Regions from separate parts of the Massilia sp. DD77 genome, predicted to be linked through region 3. Evidence: predicted binding sites of a transcription regulator. Region 3 holds the regulator's gene; each other region holds the start of a gene.
What was found. Region 3 encodes LexA, which represses DNA repair genes until DNA is damaged. Its sites were predicted from a motif close to ACTGTATNNNNATACAGT; they were not measured.
Positions count from the first base shown of each region.

Region 1: dinB (DNA polymerase IV) is a predicted target of LexA. The motif match lies at 1,276-1,293, and genes of this name have one in related genera.
Region 2: V7778_RS07425 (putative DNA modification/repair radical SAM protein) is a predicted target of LexA. The motif match lies at 2,736-2,753, and genes of this name have one in related genera.

Region 1 covers NZ_JBAMDH010000067.1:4,053-8,679, reverse strand. Annotated here, with positions in the region: gene V7778_RS24345 (cupin domain-containing protein) at 1-143, shown strand, start outside; gene V7778_RS24340 (GlxA family transcriptional regulator) at 151-1,143, opposite strand; gene dinB (DNA polymerase IV) at 1,321-2,394, shown strand; gene V7778_RS24330 (recombination-associated protein RdgC) at 2,476-3,372, shown strand; gene V7778_RS24325 (asparaginase domain-containing protein) at 3,473-3,958, opposite strand; gene V7778_RS24320 (L-asparaginase) at 4,116-4,627, shown strand, end outside.
Region 2 covers NZ_JBAMDH010000010.1:24,622-29,248, reverse strand. Annotated here, with positions in the region: gene V7778_RS07430 (UdgX family uracil-DNA binding protein) at 4-1,491, opposite strand; gene V7778_RS07425 (putative DNA modification/repair radical SAM protein) at 1,488-2,723, opposite strand; gene V7778_RS07420 (hypothetical protein) at 2,954-3,301, opposite strand; gene V7778_RS07415 (hypothetical protein) at 3,550-3,705, shown strand; gene V7778_RS07410 (class IIb bacteriocin, lactobin A/cerein 7B family) at 3,760-3,909, shown strand; gene V7778_RS07405 (tetratricopeptide repeat protein) at 3,987-4,627, opposite strand, start outside.
Region 3 covers NZ_JBAMDH010000017.1:11,788-16,414, reverse strand. Annotated here, with positions in the region: gene rplI (50S ribosomal protein L9) at 1-22, opposite strand, end outside; gene rpsR (30S ribosomal protein S18) at 61-351, opposite strand; gene priB (primosomal replication protein N) at 382-672, opposite strand; gene rpsF (30S ribosomal protein S6) at 707-1,093, opposite strand; gene lexA (transcriptional repressor LexA) at 1,513-2,145, shown strand; gene V7778_RS11750 (tetratricopeptide repeat protein) at 2,312-3,049, opposite strand; gene V7778_RS11745 (cystathionine gamma-synthase family protein) at 3,165-4,406, opposite strand; gene purF (amidophosphoribosyltransferase) at 4,414-4,627, opposite strand, start outside.

The sequences.
Region 1 (4,627 bases), on a different contig from region 3:
TCGTGAACCCCGGCCAGGTTTTCTACGAAGGCCCGCAGGACCTGCACACGGTGGGACGCAACGCCAGCAAGACCAAGCCGGCGAAATTCCTGGTGTTCCTGGTCAAGGACGCCGGCAAACCCTTCTTCATTCCGGTGAAGTAGGGCGCGCTCAGGCGTGCTGGCGGCGCCAGGCGCTGGGAGACTGGCCCAGGTGGCGCAGGAAACTGGCGCGCATGCGCTCGGGATCGCCGAAGCCGACTTCCTCGGCGATCTGTTCGAGCTTGCGGTCGGATTGCTGCAGCAGGCGCCGCGCCGCCTCCAGGCGGAACAGTTCGATCGCCTTGGCCGGGGTATGTCCGGTCTTGGCGCGGTAGACACGCGCGAAGTTGCGCGGGCTCATGCAGGCCTGGCTGGCCAGGGTGTCGACGTTCAGCTCGGTGCTGGCCAGGTGGGCGGCGATCCAGCGGTGCAGGGCGTCGAACTGGGCGCCGTCGCCGGCCTGCAGCGCCAGCTGCTTGCTGTGCTGGGATTCGCCGCCTGCGCGGCGCACGTGGACCGCGAGTTCGCGCGCCACCAGCATCGCGAGCTCGTTGCCGTGGTCGGCCTCGACCATGGCCAGCGCCATGTCGATGCCGGTGCTGACCCCGGCCGAGGTCCAGACCGGGTCCTGGCGCACGAACACCGCTTCCGGTTCCACCTGCACGGTGGGGTGCAGGCTGGCCAGGCGCTCGCACAAGGCCCAGTGGGTGGTGGCGCGGCGGCCGTCGAGCAGGCCGGCCTCGGCCAGCAGGAAGGAACCGGTGCAGACCGAGGCGATGCGCCGGGCGTCGCAGGCGCGCAGCCAGTCGACCAGGGGGCCCAGGGCGTGGATAGCGCTCGCCATCTCGGCGCTGCCGGGCACCAGTACGGTGTCGGGATGGATGCCGGGCGCGGCCAGGCTGGCGGTGGCGAGCAGGGTGCCTTCGGCGGTGGCGACGACGGCGCCGCCGATGCTGGCCGTGACCAGGGCATAGCCGGGCAGGCCGCGCAGGCGCAGGTGGCGGTCGGCGCACCAGAACACGGTCTGGGCGCCGGCCAGGTCGAGCATGCAAGTGCCGGGATAGACGGCGAACACGACCTGCCGCACAGGGTGCGCCGAAGGCGTGCTAGGGACGGCGTTCATACGTTGACGAATTCAAGGAAGACCAGGCCGGACGGGCCCGCTTTTTCATTATAGGACGTCTCCGGCTGGGGCAAAGCTCATCCGTAGGAGGGATGCGGGTCCTCCCTTGCAACAATCGGCGTTTCCGCCGATACTGTATGCAATTACAGTAGTGTGCCCCGGTCTGGGGCGGCCTCGATGAACGCCCCGGTCCGAAAAATCATCCATTGCGACTGCGATTGTTTCTACGCATCCGTCGAGATGCGGGACGATCCGTCCCTGCGCGGCCGGCCGCTGGCGGTCGGCGGCCGGCCCGACCAGCGCGGCGTCATCGCCACCTGCAACTACGAGGCGCGGCGCTACGGCATCCATTCGGCCATGGCCACCGCCCAGGCCATCAAGCTGTGCCCGAACCTGCTGGTGATTCCGCCGGCGATGGAAAAATACCGCACCGCCTCGCGCCAGATCATGGACATCTACCGCGACTACACCGAGCTGGTCGAGCCGCTGTCCCTCGACGAAGCCTACCTCGACGTCAGCGACTCGCCCCACTGCAAGGGCAGCGCCACCCTGATCGCGCAGGAGATCCGGCGCCGCATCGTTGAGACCGTCGGCATCACGGCCTCGGCCGGCGTGGCGCCGAACAAGTTCGTGGCCAAGATCGCCAGCGACTGGAACAAGCCCGACGGCCTGTTCCTGGTGCGTCCTGAAGAAGTGGACGCCTTCGTCGCCGCCTTGCCCGTCAAGAAGCTGTATGGCGTGGGCAAGGTGACGGCGGAAAAGATGCACCGCCTGGGCGTGCAGACCTGCGCCGACCTGCGCGACTGGAGCATGGAGCGCCTGCACGAGCACTTCGGCAGCTTCGGCGCCCGCTTGTACGACCTGTGCCGCGGCATCGATCACCGTGAAGTGAACACCTCGCGCGAACGCAAGTCGATCAGCACCGAGGAAACCTATACCCCCGACGTACCGGACCTGGCGGCCTGTCTCGCCCTGCTGCCGGAACTGGTCGAGCATTTGCTGGGCCGCATCAAGCGCAACGGTGCCGAAAAATTCATCAACAAGCTGTTCGTAAAGATCAAGTTCTCGGACTTCCAGCAGACCACCGTCGAGTGTGTTGGCTATGCGCCACATATTCCGACCTACGCCCATCTGATGGAAACCGGCTGGCTGCGCGCCGGCCGCCCGGTGCGCCTGCTCGGCGTCGGCGTACGCCTGAGCGACTCGGAAATCGCCGAGCAGCTGCGCCTGTTTGACGACCTAACAACATAAAATTTTTTTTGCGACAACTCGGCTGGGCATCAGCGTAGAATGTCGTTCCCTTGAAATACTGAAACAATCGGATAACAGCGTATGTGGTTCAAGAATCTCCAGATTTATCGCCTGCCCGCTCCCTGGGCATTCAACCCGGAACAGATGGAAGAAGCGCTCCAGCCGCAGGCGTTCACGCCTGCCAGCAGCAATGAACTGCTGCGCCAGGGCTGGGATTCGCCGCGCGGCAACGGCAAGCTGGTCCACGTCGTCAACAAGCAGATGCTGATGATGCTGGGTACGGAAAAGAAGCTGCTGCCTTCGACGGTCATCAACCAGGTGGCCAAGGCCAAGGCGGCCGAGCTGGAAGAACAGCAAGGCTTCCCGCCGGGGAAGAAGGCGATGAAGGAGCTGAAGGAACGCGTGGCCGACGAGCTGCTGCCGCGCGCCTTCACGATCCGCAGCAACGTCTGGGTCTGGATCGACCCGGTCAACGGCTGGCTGGTGGTGGACGCCGCCAGCCCGGCCAAGGCCGACGATGTGGTCAAGCTGCTGCTCAAGGCGGTCGACCGCATGCCGCTCGAATCGCTGCGCGTGCAGCGCTCGCCGGTGGCCGTGATGACCGGCTGGCTGGAAGCCGACGAAGCGCCGTATGGCTTCACCATCGACCAGGACACCGAACTGCGCGCCACCGGCGAAAGCCGCGCCGCGGTGCGCTACGTGAAGCATACCCTGGAACCGGACGACATCCGCCGCCACATCGCCGCCGGCAAGCAGTGCACCCGCCTGGCCATGACCTGGAACGACCGCATCAGCTTCGTGCTGACCGAATCGCTGGCGATCAAGGGCGTCAAGCCGCTGGACGTGATCAAGGAAGGCGAGTCGCCGACCTATAGCGACGACGAGCGTTTCGACAACGACATCGTCTTGATGACGGGCGAAATGGCCAAGTTGCTGGCCGATGTGGTCGAGGCGCTGGGCGGCGAAGCCAAGGCCTGATACCGGATCGTGTGCACCGCGCACACGCCAGCGATCATCGCGTCGGCGGCTCCGCCGCCGACGCGTTCAACCGGCTCTCGCTGCGCCGGTCACGCATGCATCACAGGTTCTGGAACACGCCCTCGGCGCGGTTCTTCTGAACGTTATCCCACGGGAACACCTGGCCGTTCATGGCCACATACACCCCCGCCGGCAAGACCTGCGCCACGCCGCAGGCAAACCCCAGGTTGAACAGCGCGTCCGAATTGGCGATCTCGTAGGGGATCATGGCGCCGGTCAGGATGATGGTCTGGCCAAGATTCGCCGCGCCCAGCACCGCCGCGGTTTCGCGCATGGTATCGGTGCCGTGGATGATGACGATCGCCTTCTCCGGCGCCGCCTGGCAGGCGGCCAGCACGCGCTGGCGGTCGGCGTCCTGCATGTCGAGCGAATCCAGCAGGGGCAGCACGTCGAGGGCGACGGGCACCGTCATGCGGCTGCGCTTGATCACCTCAGGCAAATGGCTGTCGGAAAAGCCGAGCACGCCGTTCAGTTCGTTGTAGTGCTTGTCGAAAGTGCCGCCGGTGGCGATGAGTCGGAGAGTCATGTTCGTTTAATGTATGTTTATCAAGGCGAAGAAAAAAGCCCGCTCATGATAGCCGCAAACGGGTATGTATCCGTGTGTGACTGCGCTAGAATCGTCCGGATCGGATGAGTACACTGATCCTCTTTTCTTCGTAGCCATCTTCGTAGCCATATACCAGATGAAAGCTGTCGCACCAGGAACCGTTATTTTCCACCGCCATCGGGGCTATGGCGTGATCACCCACGTCAACCTCCTGACGGGCTGGATTTCGGCGCGTTTCGGGAGCGAGTCGCGCACCCTGGACCTGAACCTGTCGAGCGACGAGGTACAGCACGCCGACGGCGAGCCCATCCTGTTCCGCCGCACGCCGCCGGACCGCATGCCGCATGCGCGCCTGATGGCCGTGGTGCGCGCGCTGCACCAGGCCGGCTACCAGAAGCTGTATCTGTATTCCTGGCCCAAGCCCTCGGGCCTGCACTGGCGCTGGCATTTGTTCACCGGTCCGCGCAACTGGATGCAGCGCTCCTGGCGCGAGGGCTGGTATGGATCGGGGGCCGATTACAACGGCAATCCGGTGATGGGCTGGGGCGACCAGCCGGGAGCGAGCACGGAGGAGCTGATCCATGCGCTGGCCAAATTCGACCCGGAAGGTCTGGCGCAGGCGCTGGGACGGGACGAGGACCACACGGC
Region 2 (4,627 bases), on a different contig from region 3:
GACTTATTGGAGTGGCTCGGGGAGGTCCGGACGTTCCAGCAGTTCCTGGGCCAGGCGCAGCCCTTTCACCATCACGGAAAAGGCTTCGTGCTTGGACGCTTCGTCGGGGACGCGCAGCACGTAGGACGGGTGGTAGATGGTCACGACCCAGCTGTCGCCGTGGCGCACCGGCCGGCCCAGCGTGTCCTTGAGGGTGACGTTCTTCTCTTGCATGACCGACTTGAGGGCGGTGGCGCCCATGGCCACGATGACCTTGGGCTTGCAGGCCGCCAGTTCCTTCTCGAGCCAGTAGTGGCAGGCCTCGATCTCGCGCTGGACCGGCGTCTTGTGCAGGCGGCGCTTGCCGCGCGGCTCCCATTTGAAATGCTTGACGGCGTTGGTGAGGTAGACGGTCTTGCGGTCCAGCCCGGCCTGCTCGAAGACCTGGTCGAGCAGCTTGCCGGCCGGCCCTACGAAGGGCGCGCCGGCCAGGTCTTCCTGGTCGCCCGGCTGCTCGCCGACGATCATGATCGGCGCGCGCTTCGGCCCCGCGCCGCCGACCGCCTGGGTGGCGTGTTCCCACAGCTCGCAGCGCCGGCATTCGTCCAGCTTCGACGGCTGCTGGCGTTCGGGCTGGGCGGCCTCGGGCGCGATCGGGATGGTGGCGCCGCTGCGCCGTCCCACCGCCTGCACCTGGCCGATGCGGCGCGCGCCCAGGCCGGCCTGGCTCACCAGCGACGGCACCAGGGCGCCTTCCGGCAAATTCTTCCAGAAACGCGAAGGGATGTGGCTCTGCATCACCGAGGTATTCAGGCGCGCCGGGTTGAAGATGCTGCGGTAGTAGGTGAGCCAGAGCGCCTCGCCGCTGTCCTCGAGGTCGGCGGCGCTGGACATCAGCGGGCCGCAGTTGTGCAGGGTGTTCCCGTCCCACAGCACGCTGGCCTCGGGGGTGGCGATCATCCAGCTCACCTTGCCCATGCGGCTGACGAAGTGTTCGGCGACCTGGGGCAGCACGTCGTGGCGCGGCTCGAACCAGGCCACGAAGCGCGGCGCGCCGGCCTCGATGGGACGTTCGCGGAAACGGATGTAGGCGTGCATGTCGTGCTCCTCGCGGCGCACCGCCTTGACCATGGCGTGCAGGCGCGCGCCGTCCGGGTCGGCGGGCGACTGCACGTCGTGCTCGCCCAGCTGCCAGCGCCACAGCACCCGGTATAAAAAGGCCCAGCGGTCGGCCTCGCGGTAGCAGGCGGCGGATTGCAGCATGTCGAGCAGCGAGCGCGGCAAATGCGGTGCCGGTTTCGGTTCCTGCAACTGGATAGGCGCATTATGCGGGGGGCTTTCCGGCGCCGGCGCACCCGAGAACAGGTCCGCGCCGGGCGCGCCCCAGGTCACCGCCTCGGGCGGCACGCCGGCGCGCAGCAGCTCGCGCGCCGCCTCGCGCCACTGCGCGAAGCCGTTCACTTCCAGGGCCCGGCCCTGCAGGACGGCTTGGGCGGCGCCCTGGGCGTTCATGCCGCCTGCAGCTCCGGCCAAAGGTTCATCTGCTGCGCGGGCTGGTGGTCGGCCAGGTGGCGGCGCAGGATGCCGGACTCCGCCGCCCCTTGCGCCGGCTTGTAGTCGGCGGTGACCACGAAGGGCGCCAGCTTCTTGAGACTGCAGCGCAGGCGCGACAGGTCTTCCCAGCGGATGCGGCGCAAGCGGCGCAGCTCCACCAGGCGCTTGGCGTTGCGCAGCCCGATGCCGGGGATGCGCGCGATCATGCTGGCGTCGGCGCGGTTCAGGTCCATCGGGAAGTGATCGCGGTTGGACAGGGCCCAGGCCAGCTTGGGATCGACGTCCAGGGCCAGGTTGCCGCTTTGGGGCATCAGCTCGCCCGCCGTGAAGCCGTAGCCGCGCAGCAGGAAGTCGGCCTGGTACAGGCGGTGCTCGCGCAGCAGCGGCGGCGGCGCGGCCGGCACGCTCTTGGGGCTTTGCGGAATGGGGCTGAAGGCCGAGTAATACACGCGCTTGAGCTTGTAGCTGCCGTAGAGCGTCTCGGCGGTGTTCAGGATGGTGTGGTCGTCGCTGGCGTCGGCGCCGACGATCATCTGCGTGCTCTGGCCGGCCGGCGCGAAACTGGGCGCCTTCGGCTCCTCGGCCTTTTCGTCGAGTTTGCGGCGGATCGAACCCATCGCCAGCTTGATGGTGTGGACGCTTTTTTCAGGCGCCAGGCGGGTCACGCTGTCGTGGGTCGGCAGCTCGATGTTGACCGACAGGCGGTCGGCCCAGCGTCCCGCTTCCTCGATCAGGGCCGGGTCGGCGTCGGGAATGGTCTTGAGGTGGATGTAGCCGCGGAACTGGTGCACCTGGCGCAGCTGGCGCGCGACGGCGACCAGCTGCTCCATCGTGTAGTCGGCCGAGCGGATGATGCCCGAGCTCAGGAACAGGCCGTCGATGTAGTTGCGCAGGTAGAAATCCTGGGTCAGCTTGACCACTTCCTCGACCGCGAAACGGGCGCGCGGCACGTTGGAACTGCGCCGGTTGATGCAGTACTGGCAGTCGTAGATGCAGAAGTTGGTCAGCAGGATCTTGAGCAGCGAGACGCAGCGGCCGTCGGGCGTGTAGCTGTGGCAGATGCCCATGCCGGTGGTGGCGCCCAGGCCGTCCTTGCCCTCGGATCCGCGCTTGGGCGCGCCGCTGCTGGCGCAGGAGGCGTCGTACTTGGCGGCATCGGCCAGGATTTCGAGCTTGTCGTTGAGTTCCATCGCGGCGGCTTGACTGTATGAACATACAGTATAGCGCGGCGAACCTCTACCCCGACTGCGCCAGCACAGGTAACGGACGTTTTAGTGGTTCAAAGTCGGGACACCAAACACAACAGCCACAGTAACTTGTAGCACCATTACTTAGCAATAATAAAGCGCAAATTATACCGACTCGGAAATTCGGAATATCAGCAAAAAGACGTGTGCTGACAATCTATCAATTGGGAATGTTACCGCGCTTGATGCTTCCTGCATGAGGCGCTCAGAAGAAGCACTCCGCCAGCAATAAGTGCTAGCGGAGAGATCGACAAATCCACACCACTTGCAAACCGAAGAGCAAAGCCTATCAGCGTGTACAGCAGAAAAATTATGCCCCACGCGTAAAAAAGCGCGCCACGGCCCAGACCAACGTGCGGACGGAATATATAAATGCAGCCGCTTGCGATGAGGATAAAGAACAAGATACTACCAATCAGTCCGGAATACTGCGCTCCAAATAATTCCCGATTGACCGTCGCTCCGGTTGCAGCGAAAAGTAAAGCCACCCCAATATGGGCAAATATATAGAAAAAACGCACTGCTAACCTCATTGCATTAGACGAGAAGCTTCATTCCGCGAAAACAGCTGTACCAACACTTTCGTATTGAATCTTATCATCCAGCATTAGGAACATTGCGTCAAGTTGCAATTTTACAACCAACATTACCGTGATTATGTTGATGGAATTATTTGCAATTTATGTTTGACAGCGATGTCGAATTAATAAAATAATTTATCTGCTTGGAATGTCTCTAAGCACTTTAACAAGCGTTAGAAAGAAGAGTCATGCAGGAACTGAATTTTTTTGAAATTGAAGCTGTGTCGGGTGGCGAAAAGAGCGCCGCATACGAAATGGGTAACAACATCGGCAAAGCGCTGCGCTGGGCATGGGACAATATCCCGCGCTTCCCGGCCCCAAATACCGATCACTACGTTTCGTAAGCACTCAGCATAAAAGCTGATTGATGTCGTTTACTCAAAGATTAAGGTAATATTATGCAAGAACTGACTTTCGCCGAAATGGAATCGGTAAATGGCGGCCGCGCCTTGGCGCTCGCTGCCATCGCACTCGGATTGATCACTGGCGCCGAACAAGTACGCGACTTCACCCGTGGCCTCATTGATGGCCTGTTTGAAGCGCAATAATCGCGGCTGAAGAGAAGGCGGCTTGAGGGCCGCCTTTTTTTCTGAAGCAGATCCGTCGTAGTCTTAAGCCGTCCGCCCTACAGTAATCGCTGCGCCTGCGCCAGCACCTGCGGCTCCATCCGTCCGGCGATCTTCTTGAGATAACTCCCCGCCAGCGCCACCCCCGCGCTCCCCGCCCGGTGCAGCCAGGCATAGGCCTCCACCAAATCGCGCTGCGCGCCCTGCCCCGCCGCGTACATCACGCCCAGGTTGTACTGCGCCCGCGCATGCCCCTGGCGCGCCGCGCACAGGTACCAGAAATGCGCTGCTTCGTAGTCGCGATCGACGCCCTTGCCGCAGTCGTAGTGCAGCCCCAGCTCGAACTGGGCCAGCGCGTGCCCCTGGTCGGCCGCCTTGTGGAACCAGTCGGCCGCCTCGCGCGGGTCGCTCTCTTCCATGCGGTCGAGCAGCGCACCCACCATGTACTGGGCCGGGGCGTAGTTCTGGGCCGCGGCGCGGCGGTACCAGGCCAGGGCTTGCGCGCTGTCCTGGGGCACGCCGACGCCGCCCTCGTAGCGCAGGCCGAGGTCGAACTGGGCGCGCAGATGGCCCTGCTCGGCCGCCTTGCGATACCACGCGGCCGCCTGCTCCACATCCTGGGCGATGCCGTTGCCGCTGTCATAAAGCTGTCCCAGGTGGTACTGGGCCGAAGGCAGGCCCTGTTCCGCCGCCTGGCGGT
Region 3 (4,627 bases):
TTTCCAACAGAATGACTTGCATATTTTTCTCCAGGATCTTTTGACTGTCGTGGCCGACGATTAGGCGTTGTGCAGGTCGGTGTACGGCAGCAGCGCGAGGTAGCGGGCGCGCTTGATGGCGGTGTCAACCTGGCGCTGGTAGTGCGCCTTGGTGCCGGTCAGGCGTGCCGGCATGATCTTGCCGTTTTCCTGGACGAAGTCCTTCAGGGTGTCGACGTCCTTGTAGTCCACCTGTTCCACGCCGGCGGCGGTGAAGCGGCAGAACTTCTTGCGCTTGAACAGCGGGTTCTGCTGCTTGCGCTTGAGTTTTTCTTTAGCTTTGTTTTTGTCGAACTTTTTACCGAATGCCATTTTGAGGCTCCTGTATCTATCTAATGCCGCTTAAGCGGCTTGAAAATCAATGATGTGAAACACCAGGGCTTTGCTGTTGCGGTTTTTCTTTGCAAGGAATCCGGTGAAGCGGTAGCTGGCGCCGAGTTCCGCGCTGCCGAACCTGCCTGAAATCTCACCCGCCGCAAAGGCGGGGATTTCAAACTCGACGAGCCTGGCGACTCCGGCTTCTTCCTGTTGGCTACTATGCATCAGGATGGCGGACACGATGGGTACGCCGGCCGGGGTGTAGCGCAGGACATCACGCTCGGCGATGGTCGCTTCGAGCTCGAGCTGGTTCACTACTACCGAATACTATGGATTCCTGGAGAAAAACTTAAGCAGCTGCGGCCGGGGCAGCGGCTGCTGCTTCTGCGCGGTGGCTCTTGGCTGCGTCTTCGCGCTGGACCGACTTCATCATCGGCGACGGTGCGGTTTCGGCCTTCTTCATCTTAACGGTCAGATGACGCAGGACGGCATCATTGAATTTGAATGCGGTTTCCAGCTCGACCAGGGTCTCGTTGTCGCACTCGATGTTCATGCAGATGTAGTGTGCCTTCGGCAGCTTCTGGATCTGGTAAGCCATCTGGCGACGGCCCCAGTCTTCCACGCGATGGATGTTACCGCCGCGGCTGGTCACCGTGGTCTTGTAACGCTCGATCATCGCCGGGACTTGCTCGCTCTGGTCCGGGTGGACGATAAAAACGATTTCATAATGACGCATGCAACACTCCTTGAGGACGTTTAAACAAATGCCCACCTCGGCGTCAAGACGAGTGTGGGAAGGGAAAGCCTTCGATTATAGCCTGAAAAGTACGGGGATGGGAAATGGTATGTTGGGTCGAGGGGGCTCGCTGCGCTCGAATAATGTTGGCGGTTTGCTACGGACTTGGGTCCCCGCCTTCGCGGGGATGACGTGCGAAGGGCGCGAGCCGAAGCCCCGGAGAGTGATCTTCCGATTTCGCCGATCAACGTCATCCCCGCGCAGGCGGGGATCCAAGTTTGCGTGCGAACCACGGAAATCCGCCCTCCCCACCCCGCGCTGCACAATTTTTTTACACTTTTCGCGCGTTTCCCCTTGCGCATACCAGAATACTGTACAAAAATACAGTCTGCTCCTATAACCATTGCCGTACCACATCCATGATCAAGCTCACTGCAAGGCAAGAACAGATCCTCAACCTGATCAAGGAAGCGATCGAAAACACCGGCTTCCCGCCGACACGCGCCGAAATCGCGGCTGAACTAGGCTTCCGGTCGGCCAATGCGGCCGAGGAGCACCTGCAGGCCCTGGCGCGCAAGGGCGCGATCGAGATTTCGCCGGGCACCTCGCGCGGTATCCGCCTGGTCGGCGCCAGCGTCGAGCAGATCCCGATGCCGCCGCCGGCCCTGATGATGTCCCTGCCCCTGGTCGGCCGCGTGGCCGCCGGCTCGCCCATCCTGGCCCAGGAACACGTGGAAGCCACCTATAGCGTCGACGCCGCCATGTTCTCGGCGCGGCCGGACTTTCTGCTGAAGGTCAAGGGCTGGTCGATGCGCGACGCGGGCATCTGCGACGGCGACTTCCTGGCGGTGAAGAAGATCGACAGCGCCAAGAACGGGCAGATCATCGTCGCCCGCATCGGCGAGGAAGTCACCGTCAAGCGCTACCGCAAGACGGGCAATACCGTCGAGCTGCTGCCGGAGAATCCGGACTTCAAGGTGATCCGGGTGGAACCGGGCGACGAGTTCGCGCTCGAGGGGCTGGCGGTGGGGTTGATGCGTAGCTGGCACTAAGTGCCTGTTGCGGTAACTCTGCGCTACGAACTTGGATCCCCGCCTTCGCGGGGACGACGGATTTGATAGCGCGGCCAAAGTCGTAGGCTCGGGATACTCATCACCTTAAATTAACGTCATCCCCGCGCAGGCGGGGACCCAGGTTTGCTGGATCAGCCAGGCACGCTCACTTCACCTTCGACTTGATCGACCCATCCCCCGCACTATTCTTGATCATCGCATTGTGCTCCGCCACATACGCCTCGGTCGCCGCGCGCCAGGCCGCGAAATCCGCCAGGATCAGCTTGGAACTCACCTTCGCCTCTTCCGCCAGGTTCTCGCGCACCCGCTCCAGGTGAGCCTGGGCCGCCTCGGTCTCCTGTTTGCTCATCAGCTTGGCGATATCCGCCGGGATCTTCTTGGTCAGCGGTGAGGATGCGTTCAGGTTCGTCACGAACTTGTTGTAGCAGTTCTGCCAGGTGGTGACCGCGCCGCTGACGCGGTCGATCTCCTCGTTGATCTTGGACATGCTGGGAATACGCGGCGCCTTGCAGGCGAACTCGCCGGACCTCAGTTCCGAACCGTCGTAGCCCTTGACCCAGTAGTCGATGTCCGCGCGGCGCTCCACGCGCTGCTTCATCACCTCGAGCGAGGCCGCCGCCACCTTGTTGCCCTTGGCGGCCGCCTTGCGGAACAGGGCCTCGGCCTTGGCCTCGTCCACCTGCCCCGCTTCGCCATACCAGTACATCTGCGCCAGGTGCTGCTGCGCTTCCGGATTGCCGGCGTCGGACAGTTTAGTGTACAGCTTGAGCGCGGCCGGGTAGTCCTTCTTGGCGAAGGCGGCATGGGCGTCTTCGAGCGGACCTGCAAGGGCGGTGGTGGACAGCAGGAGGGAGAAGGCGAGAACGGACAGGGAGCGTTTCATGGGCAGCGATGAAGGTAGCAAATCGAAGGCCCATGATAGCGGCATTCCCCCACCCTGCTCAACCGCTGAAACAAAAACGGCGTGGAACGGGGCCGGCATGCAGTCGGCCCGGTATTTACGCGCCGAGCGCCTGGCGGAAGTCCGCCAGCAGGTCGTCGGTGTCCTCGATGCCCACCGAGACGCGGATCAGGGACTCCGCGATGCCCATGCTGGCGCGGCGCTCCGCGCCCATCTCGAAGAAGATGGTATGCGCCACCGGGATCACCAGGGTGCGGGTGTCACCCAGGTTGCTGGCCGGGATGCCGAGCTTGAGGCGGTTCAGGTAGTCGAAGCAGTCGATGCCTTCCTTCAGCTCGAAGGACAGCAGCGAACCGCCCGAACGGAACAGCTCCTTGACGATGCCGTTCTGCGGATGCGAAGCCAGGCCCGGATAGTGGACCGCGGAGACCCGCTCATCGGCCTCCAGCATCCGGGCCAGCGCCAGGGCGTTCGCGCTGGTGCGTTCCATGCGCAGCGCCAGGGTCTCGGCGCCCACCGCGATGTGGTGGGCCGCTTCCGGACCGAGCGCCGCGCCGAAGTCGCGCAAGGCCTTCGCGCGCAGCTGGGCCATGCCCTGGGCCTGCGGCGGCTGCTTGCGGAAATTCTGGGCGATGTTCGGATAGGCGCTCCAATCGAACAGGCCGGTGTCGGTCAGGGCGCCGCCCAGCGCGATGCCGTGGCCGCCGATCGACTTGGTCAGCGAATTGACCACCAGGCCGGCGCCGACCGCCTTGGGGCGGAACAGCCAAGGCGTGGTCATGGTGTTGTCGACCACGTAAAGGATGCCGCGCTCGCGGCACAGCTTGCCGATGCGGGCCAGGTCCGCCACCTGGGTGCGCGGATTGGCGATGGTCTCGACGAACACCAGGCGAGTGTTCGGCGTGAGCGCCGCCTCGACCTGGCCGGCGTCGGTGGCGTCGACAAAGCTGACATCGACGCCCTGCCCCGCGACCGTCTGCCACAGGCTGTTGGTGTTCCCGAACAGGAAGGACGAGGAGACGATGTGGTCGCCCGCCTTGAGCAGCGCCTGGAACAGCGCGCCGATGGCGCCCATGCCGGTGGCGAAGCACAGCGAGGCGACACCGTCTTCCATCTTCGTGATCTTGTCCTCGAGCGCGCCGACGGTCGGGTTGCCCTGGCGGCCGTAGCGGAAGCCCGGTTCCTTGCCCTGGAAGACCGAGGCCAGCTGGCGCGCATCGCCGTAGCCGAAGGCCACCGAGGTGTGCACCGGCTTGTGCAGCGAGCCCTGCTCGATCGCCTTGCGGCGATCATTGTGCAGGATCGTGGTGGTGAAGCCGTACTTGTTGGACTCGGTCATGGCGAACCTACTCGGCGGCGACCGGCGGATTCAGGTTGAGCTGAGTGCGCACCGGATCCTCGACCGTGGCCTTGCTCGGGTTGTGGCGCGCCGATTCCAGCTTGTCGAGGTATTCCGGGGTCACGTCGCCGGTCACGTACACGCCGTCGAAGCACGAGGCCTCGAAGTTCTTCAGCGCCGGGTTGACGTCCGAGATCGCGCGCTTCAGCGCGTCGACGTCC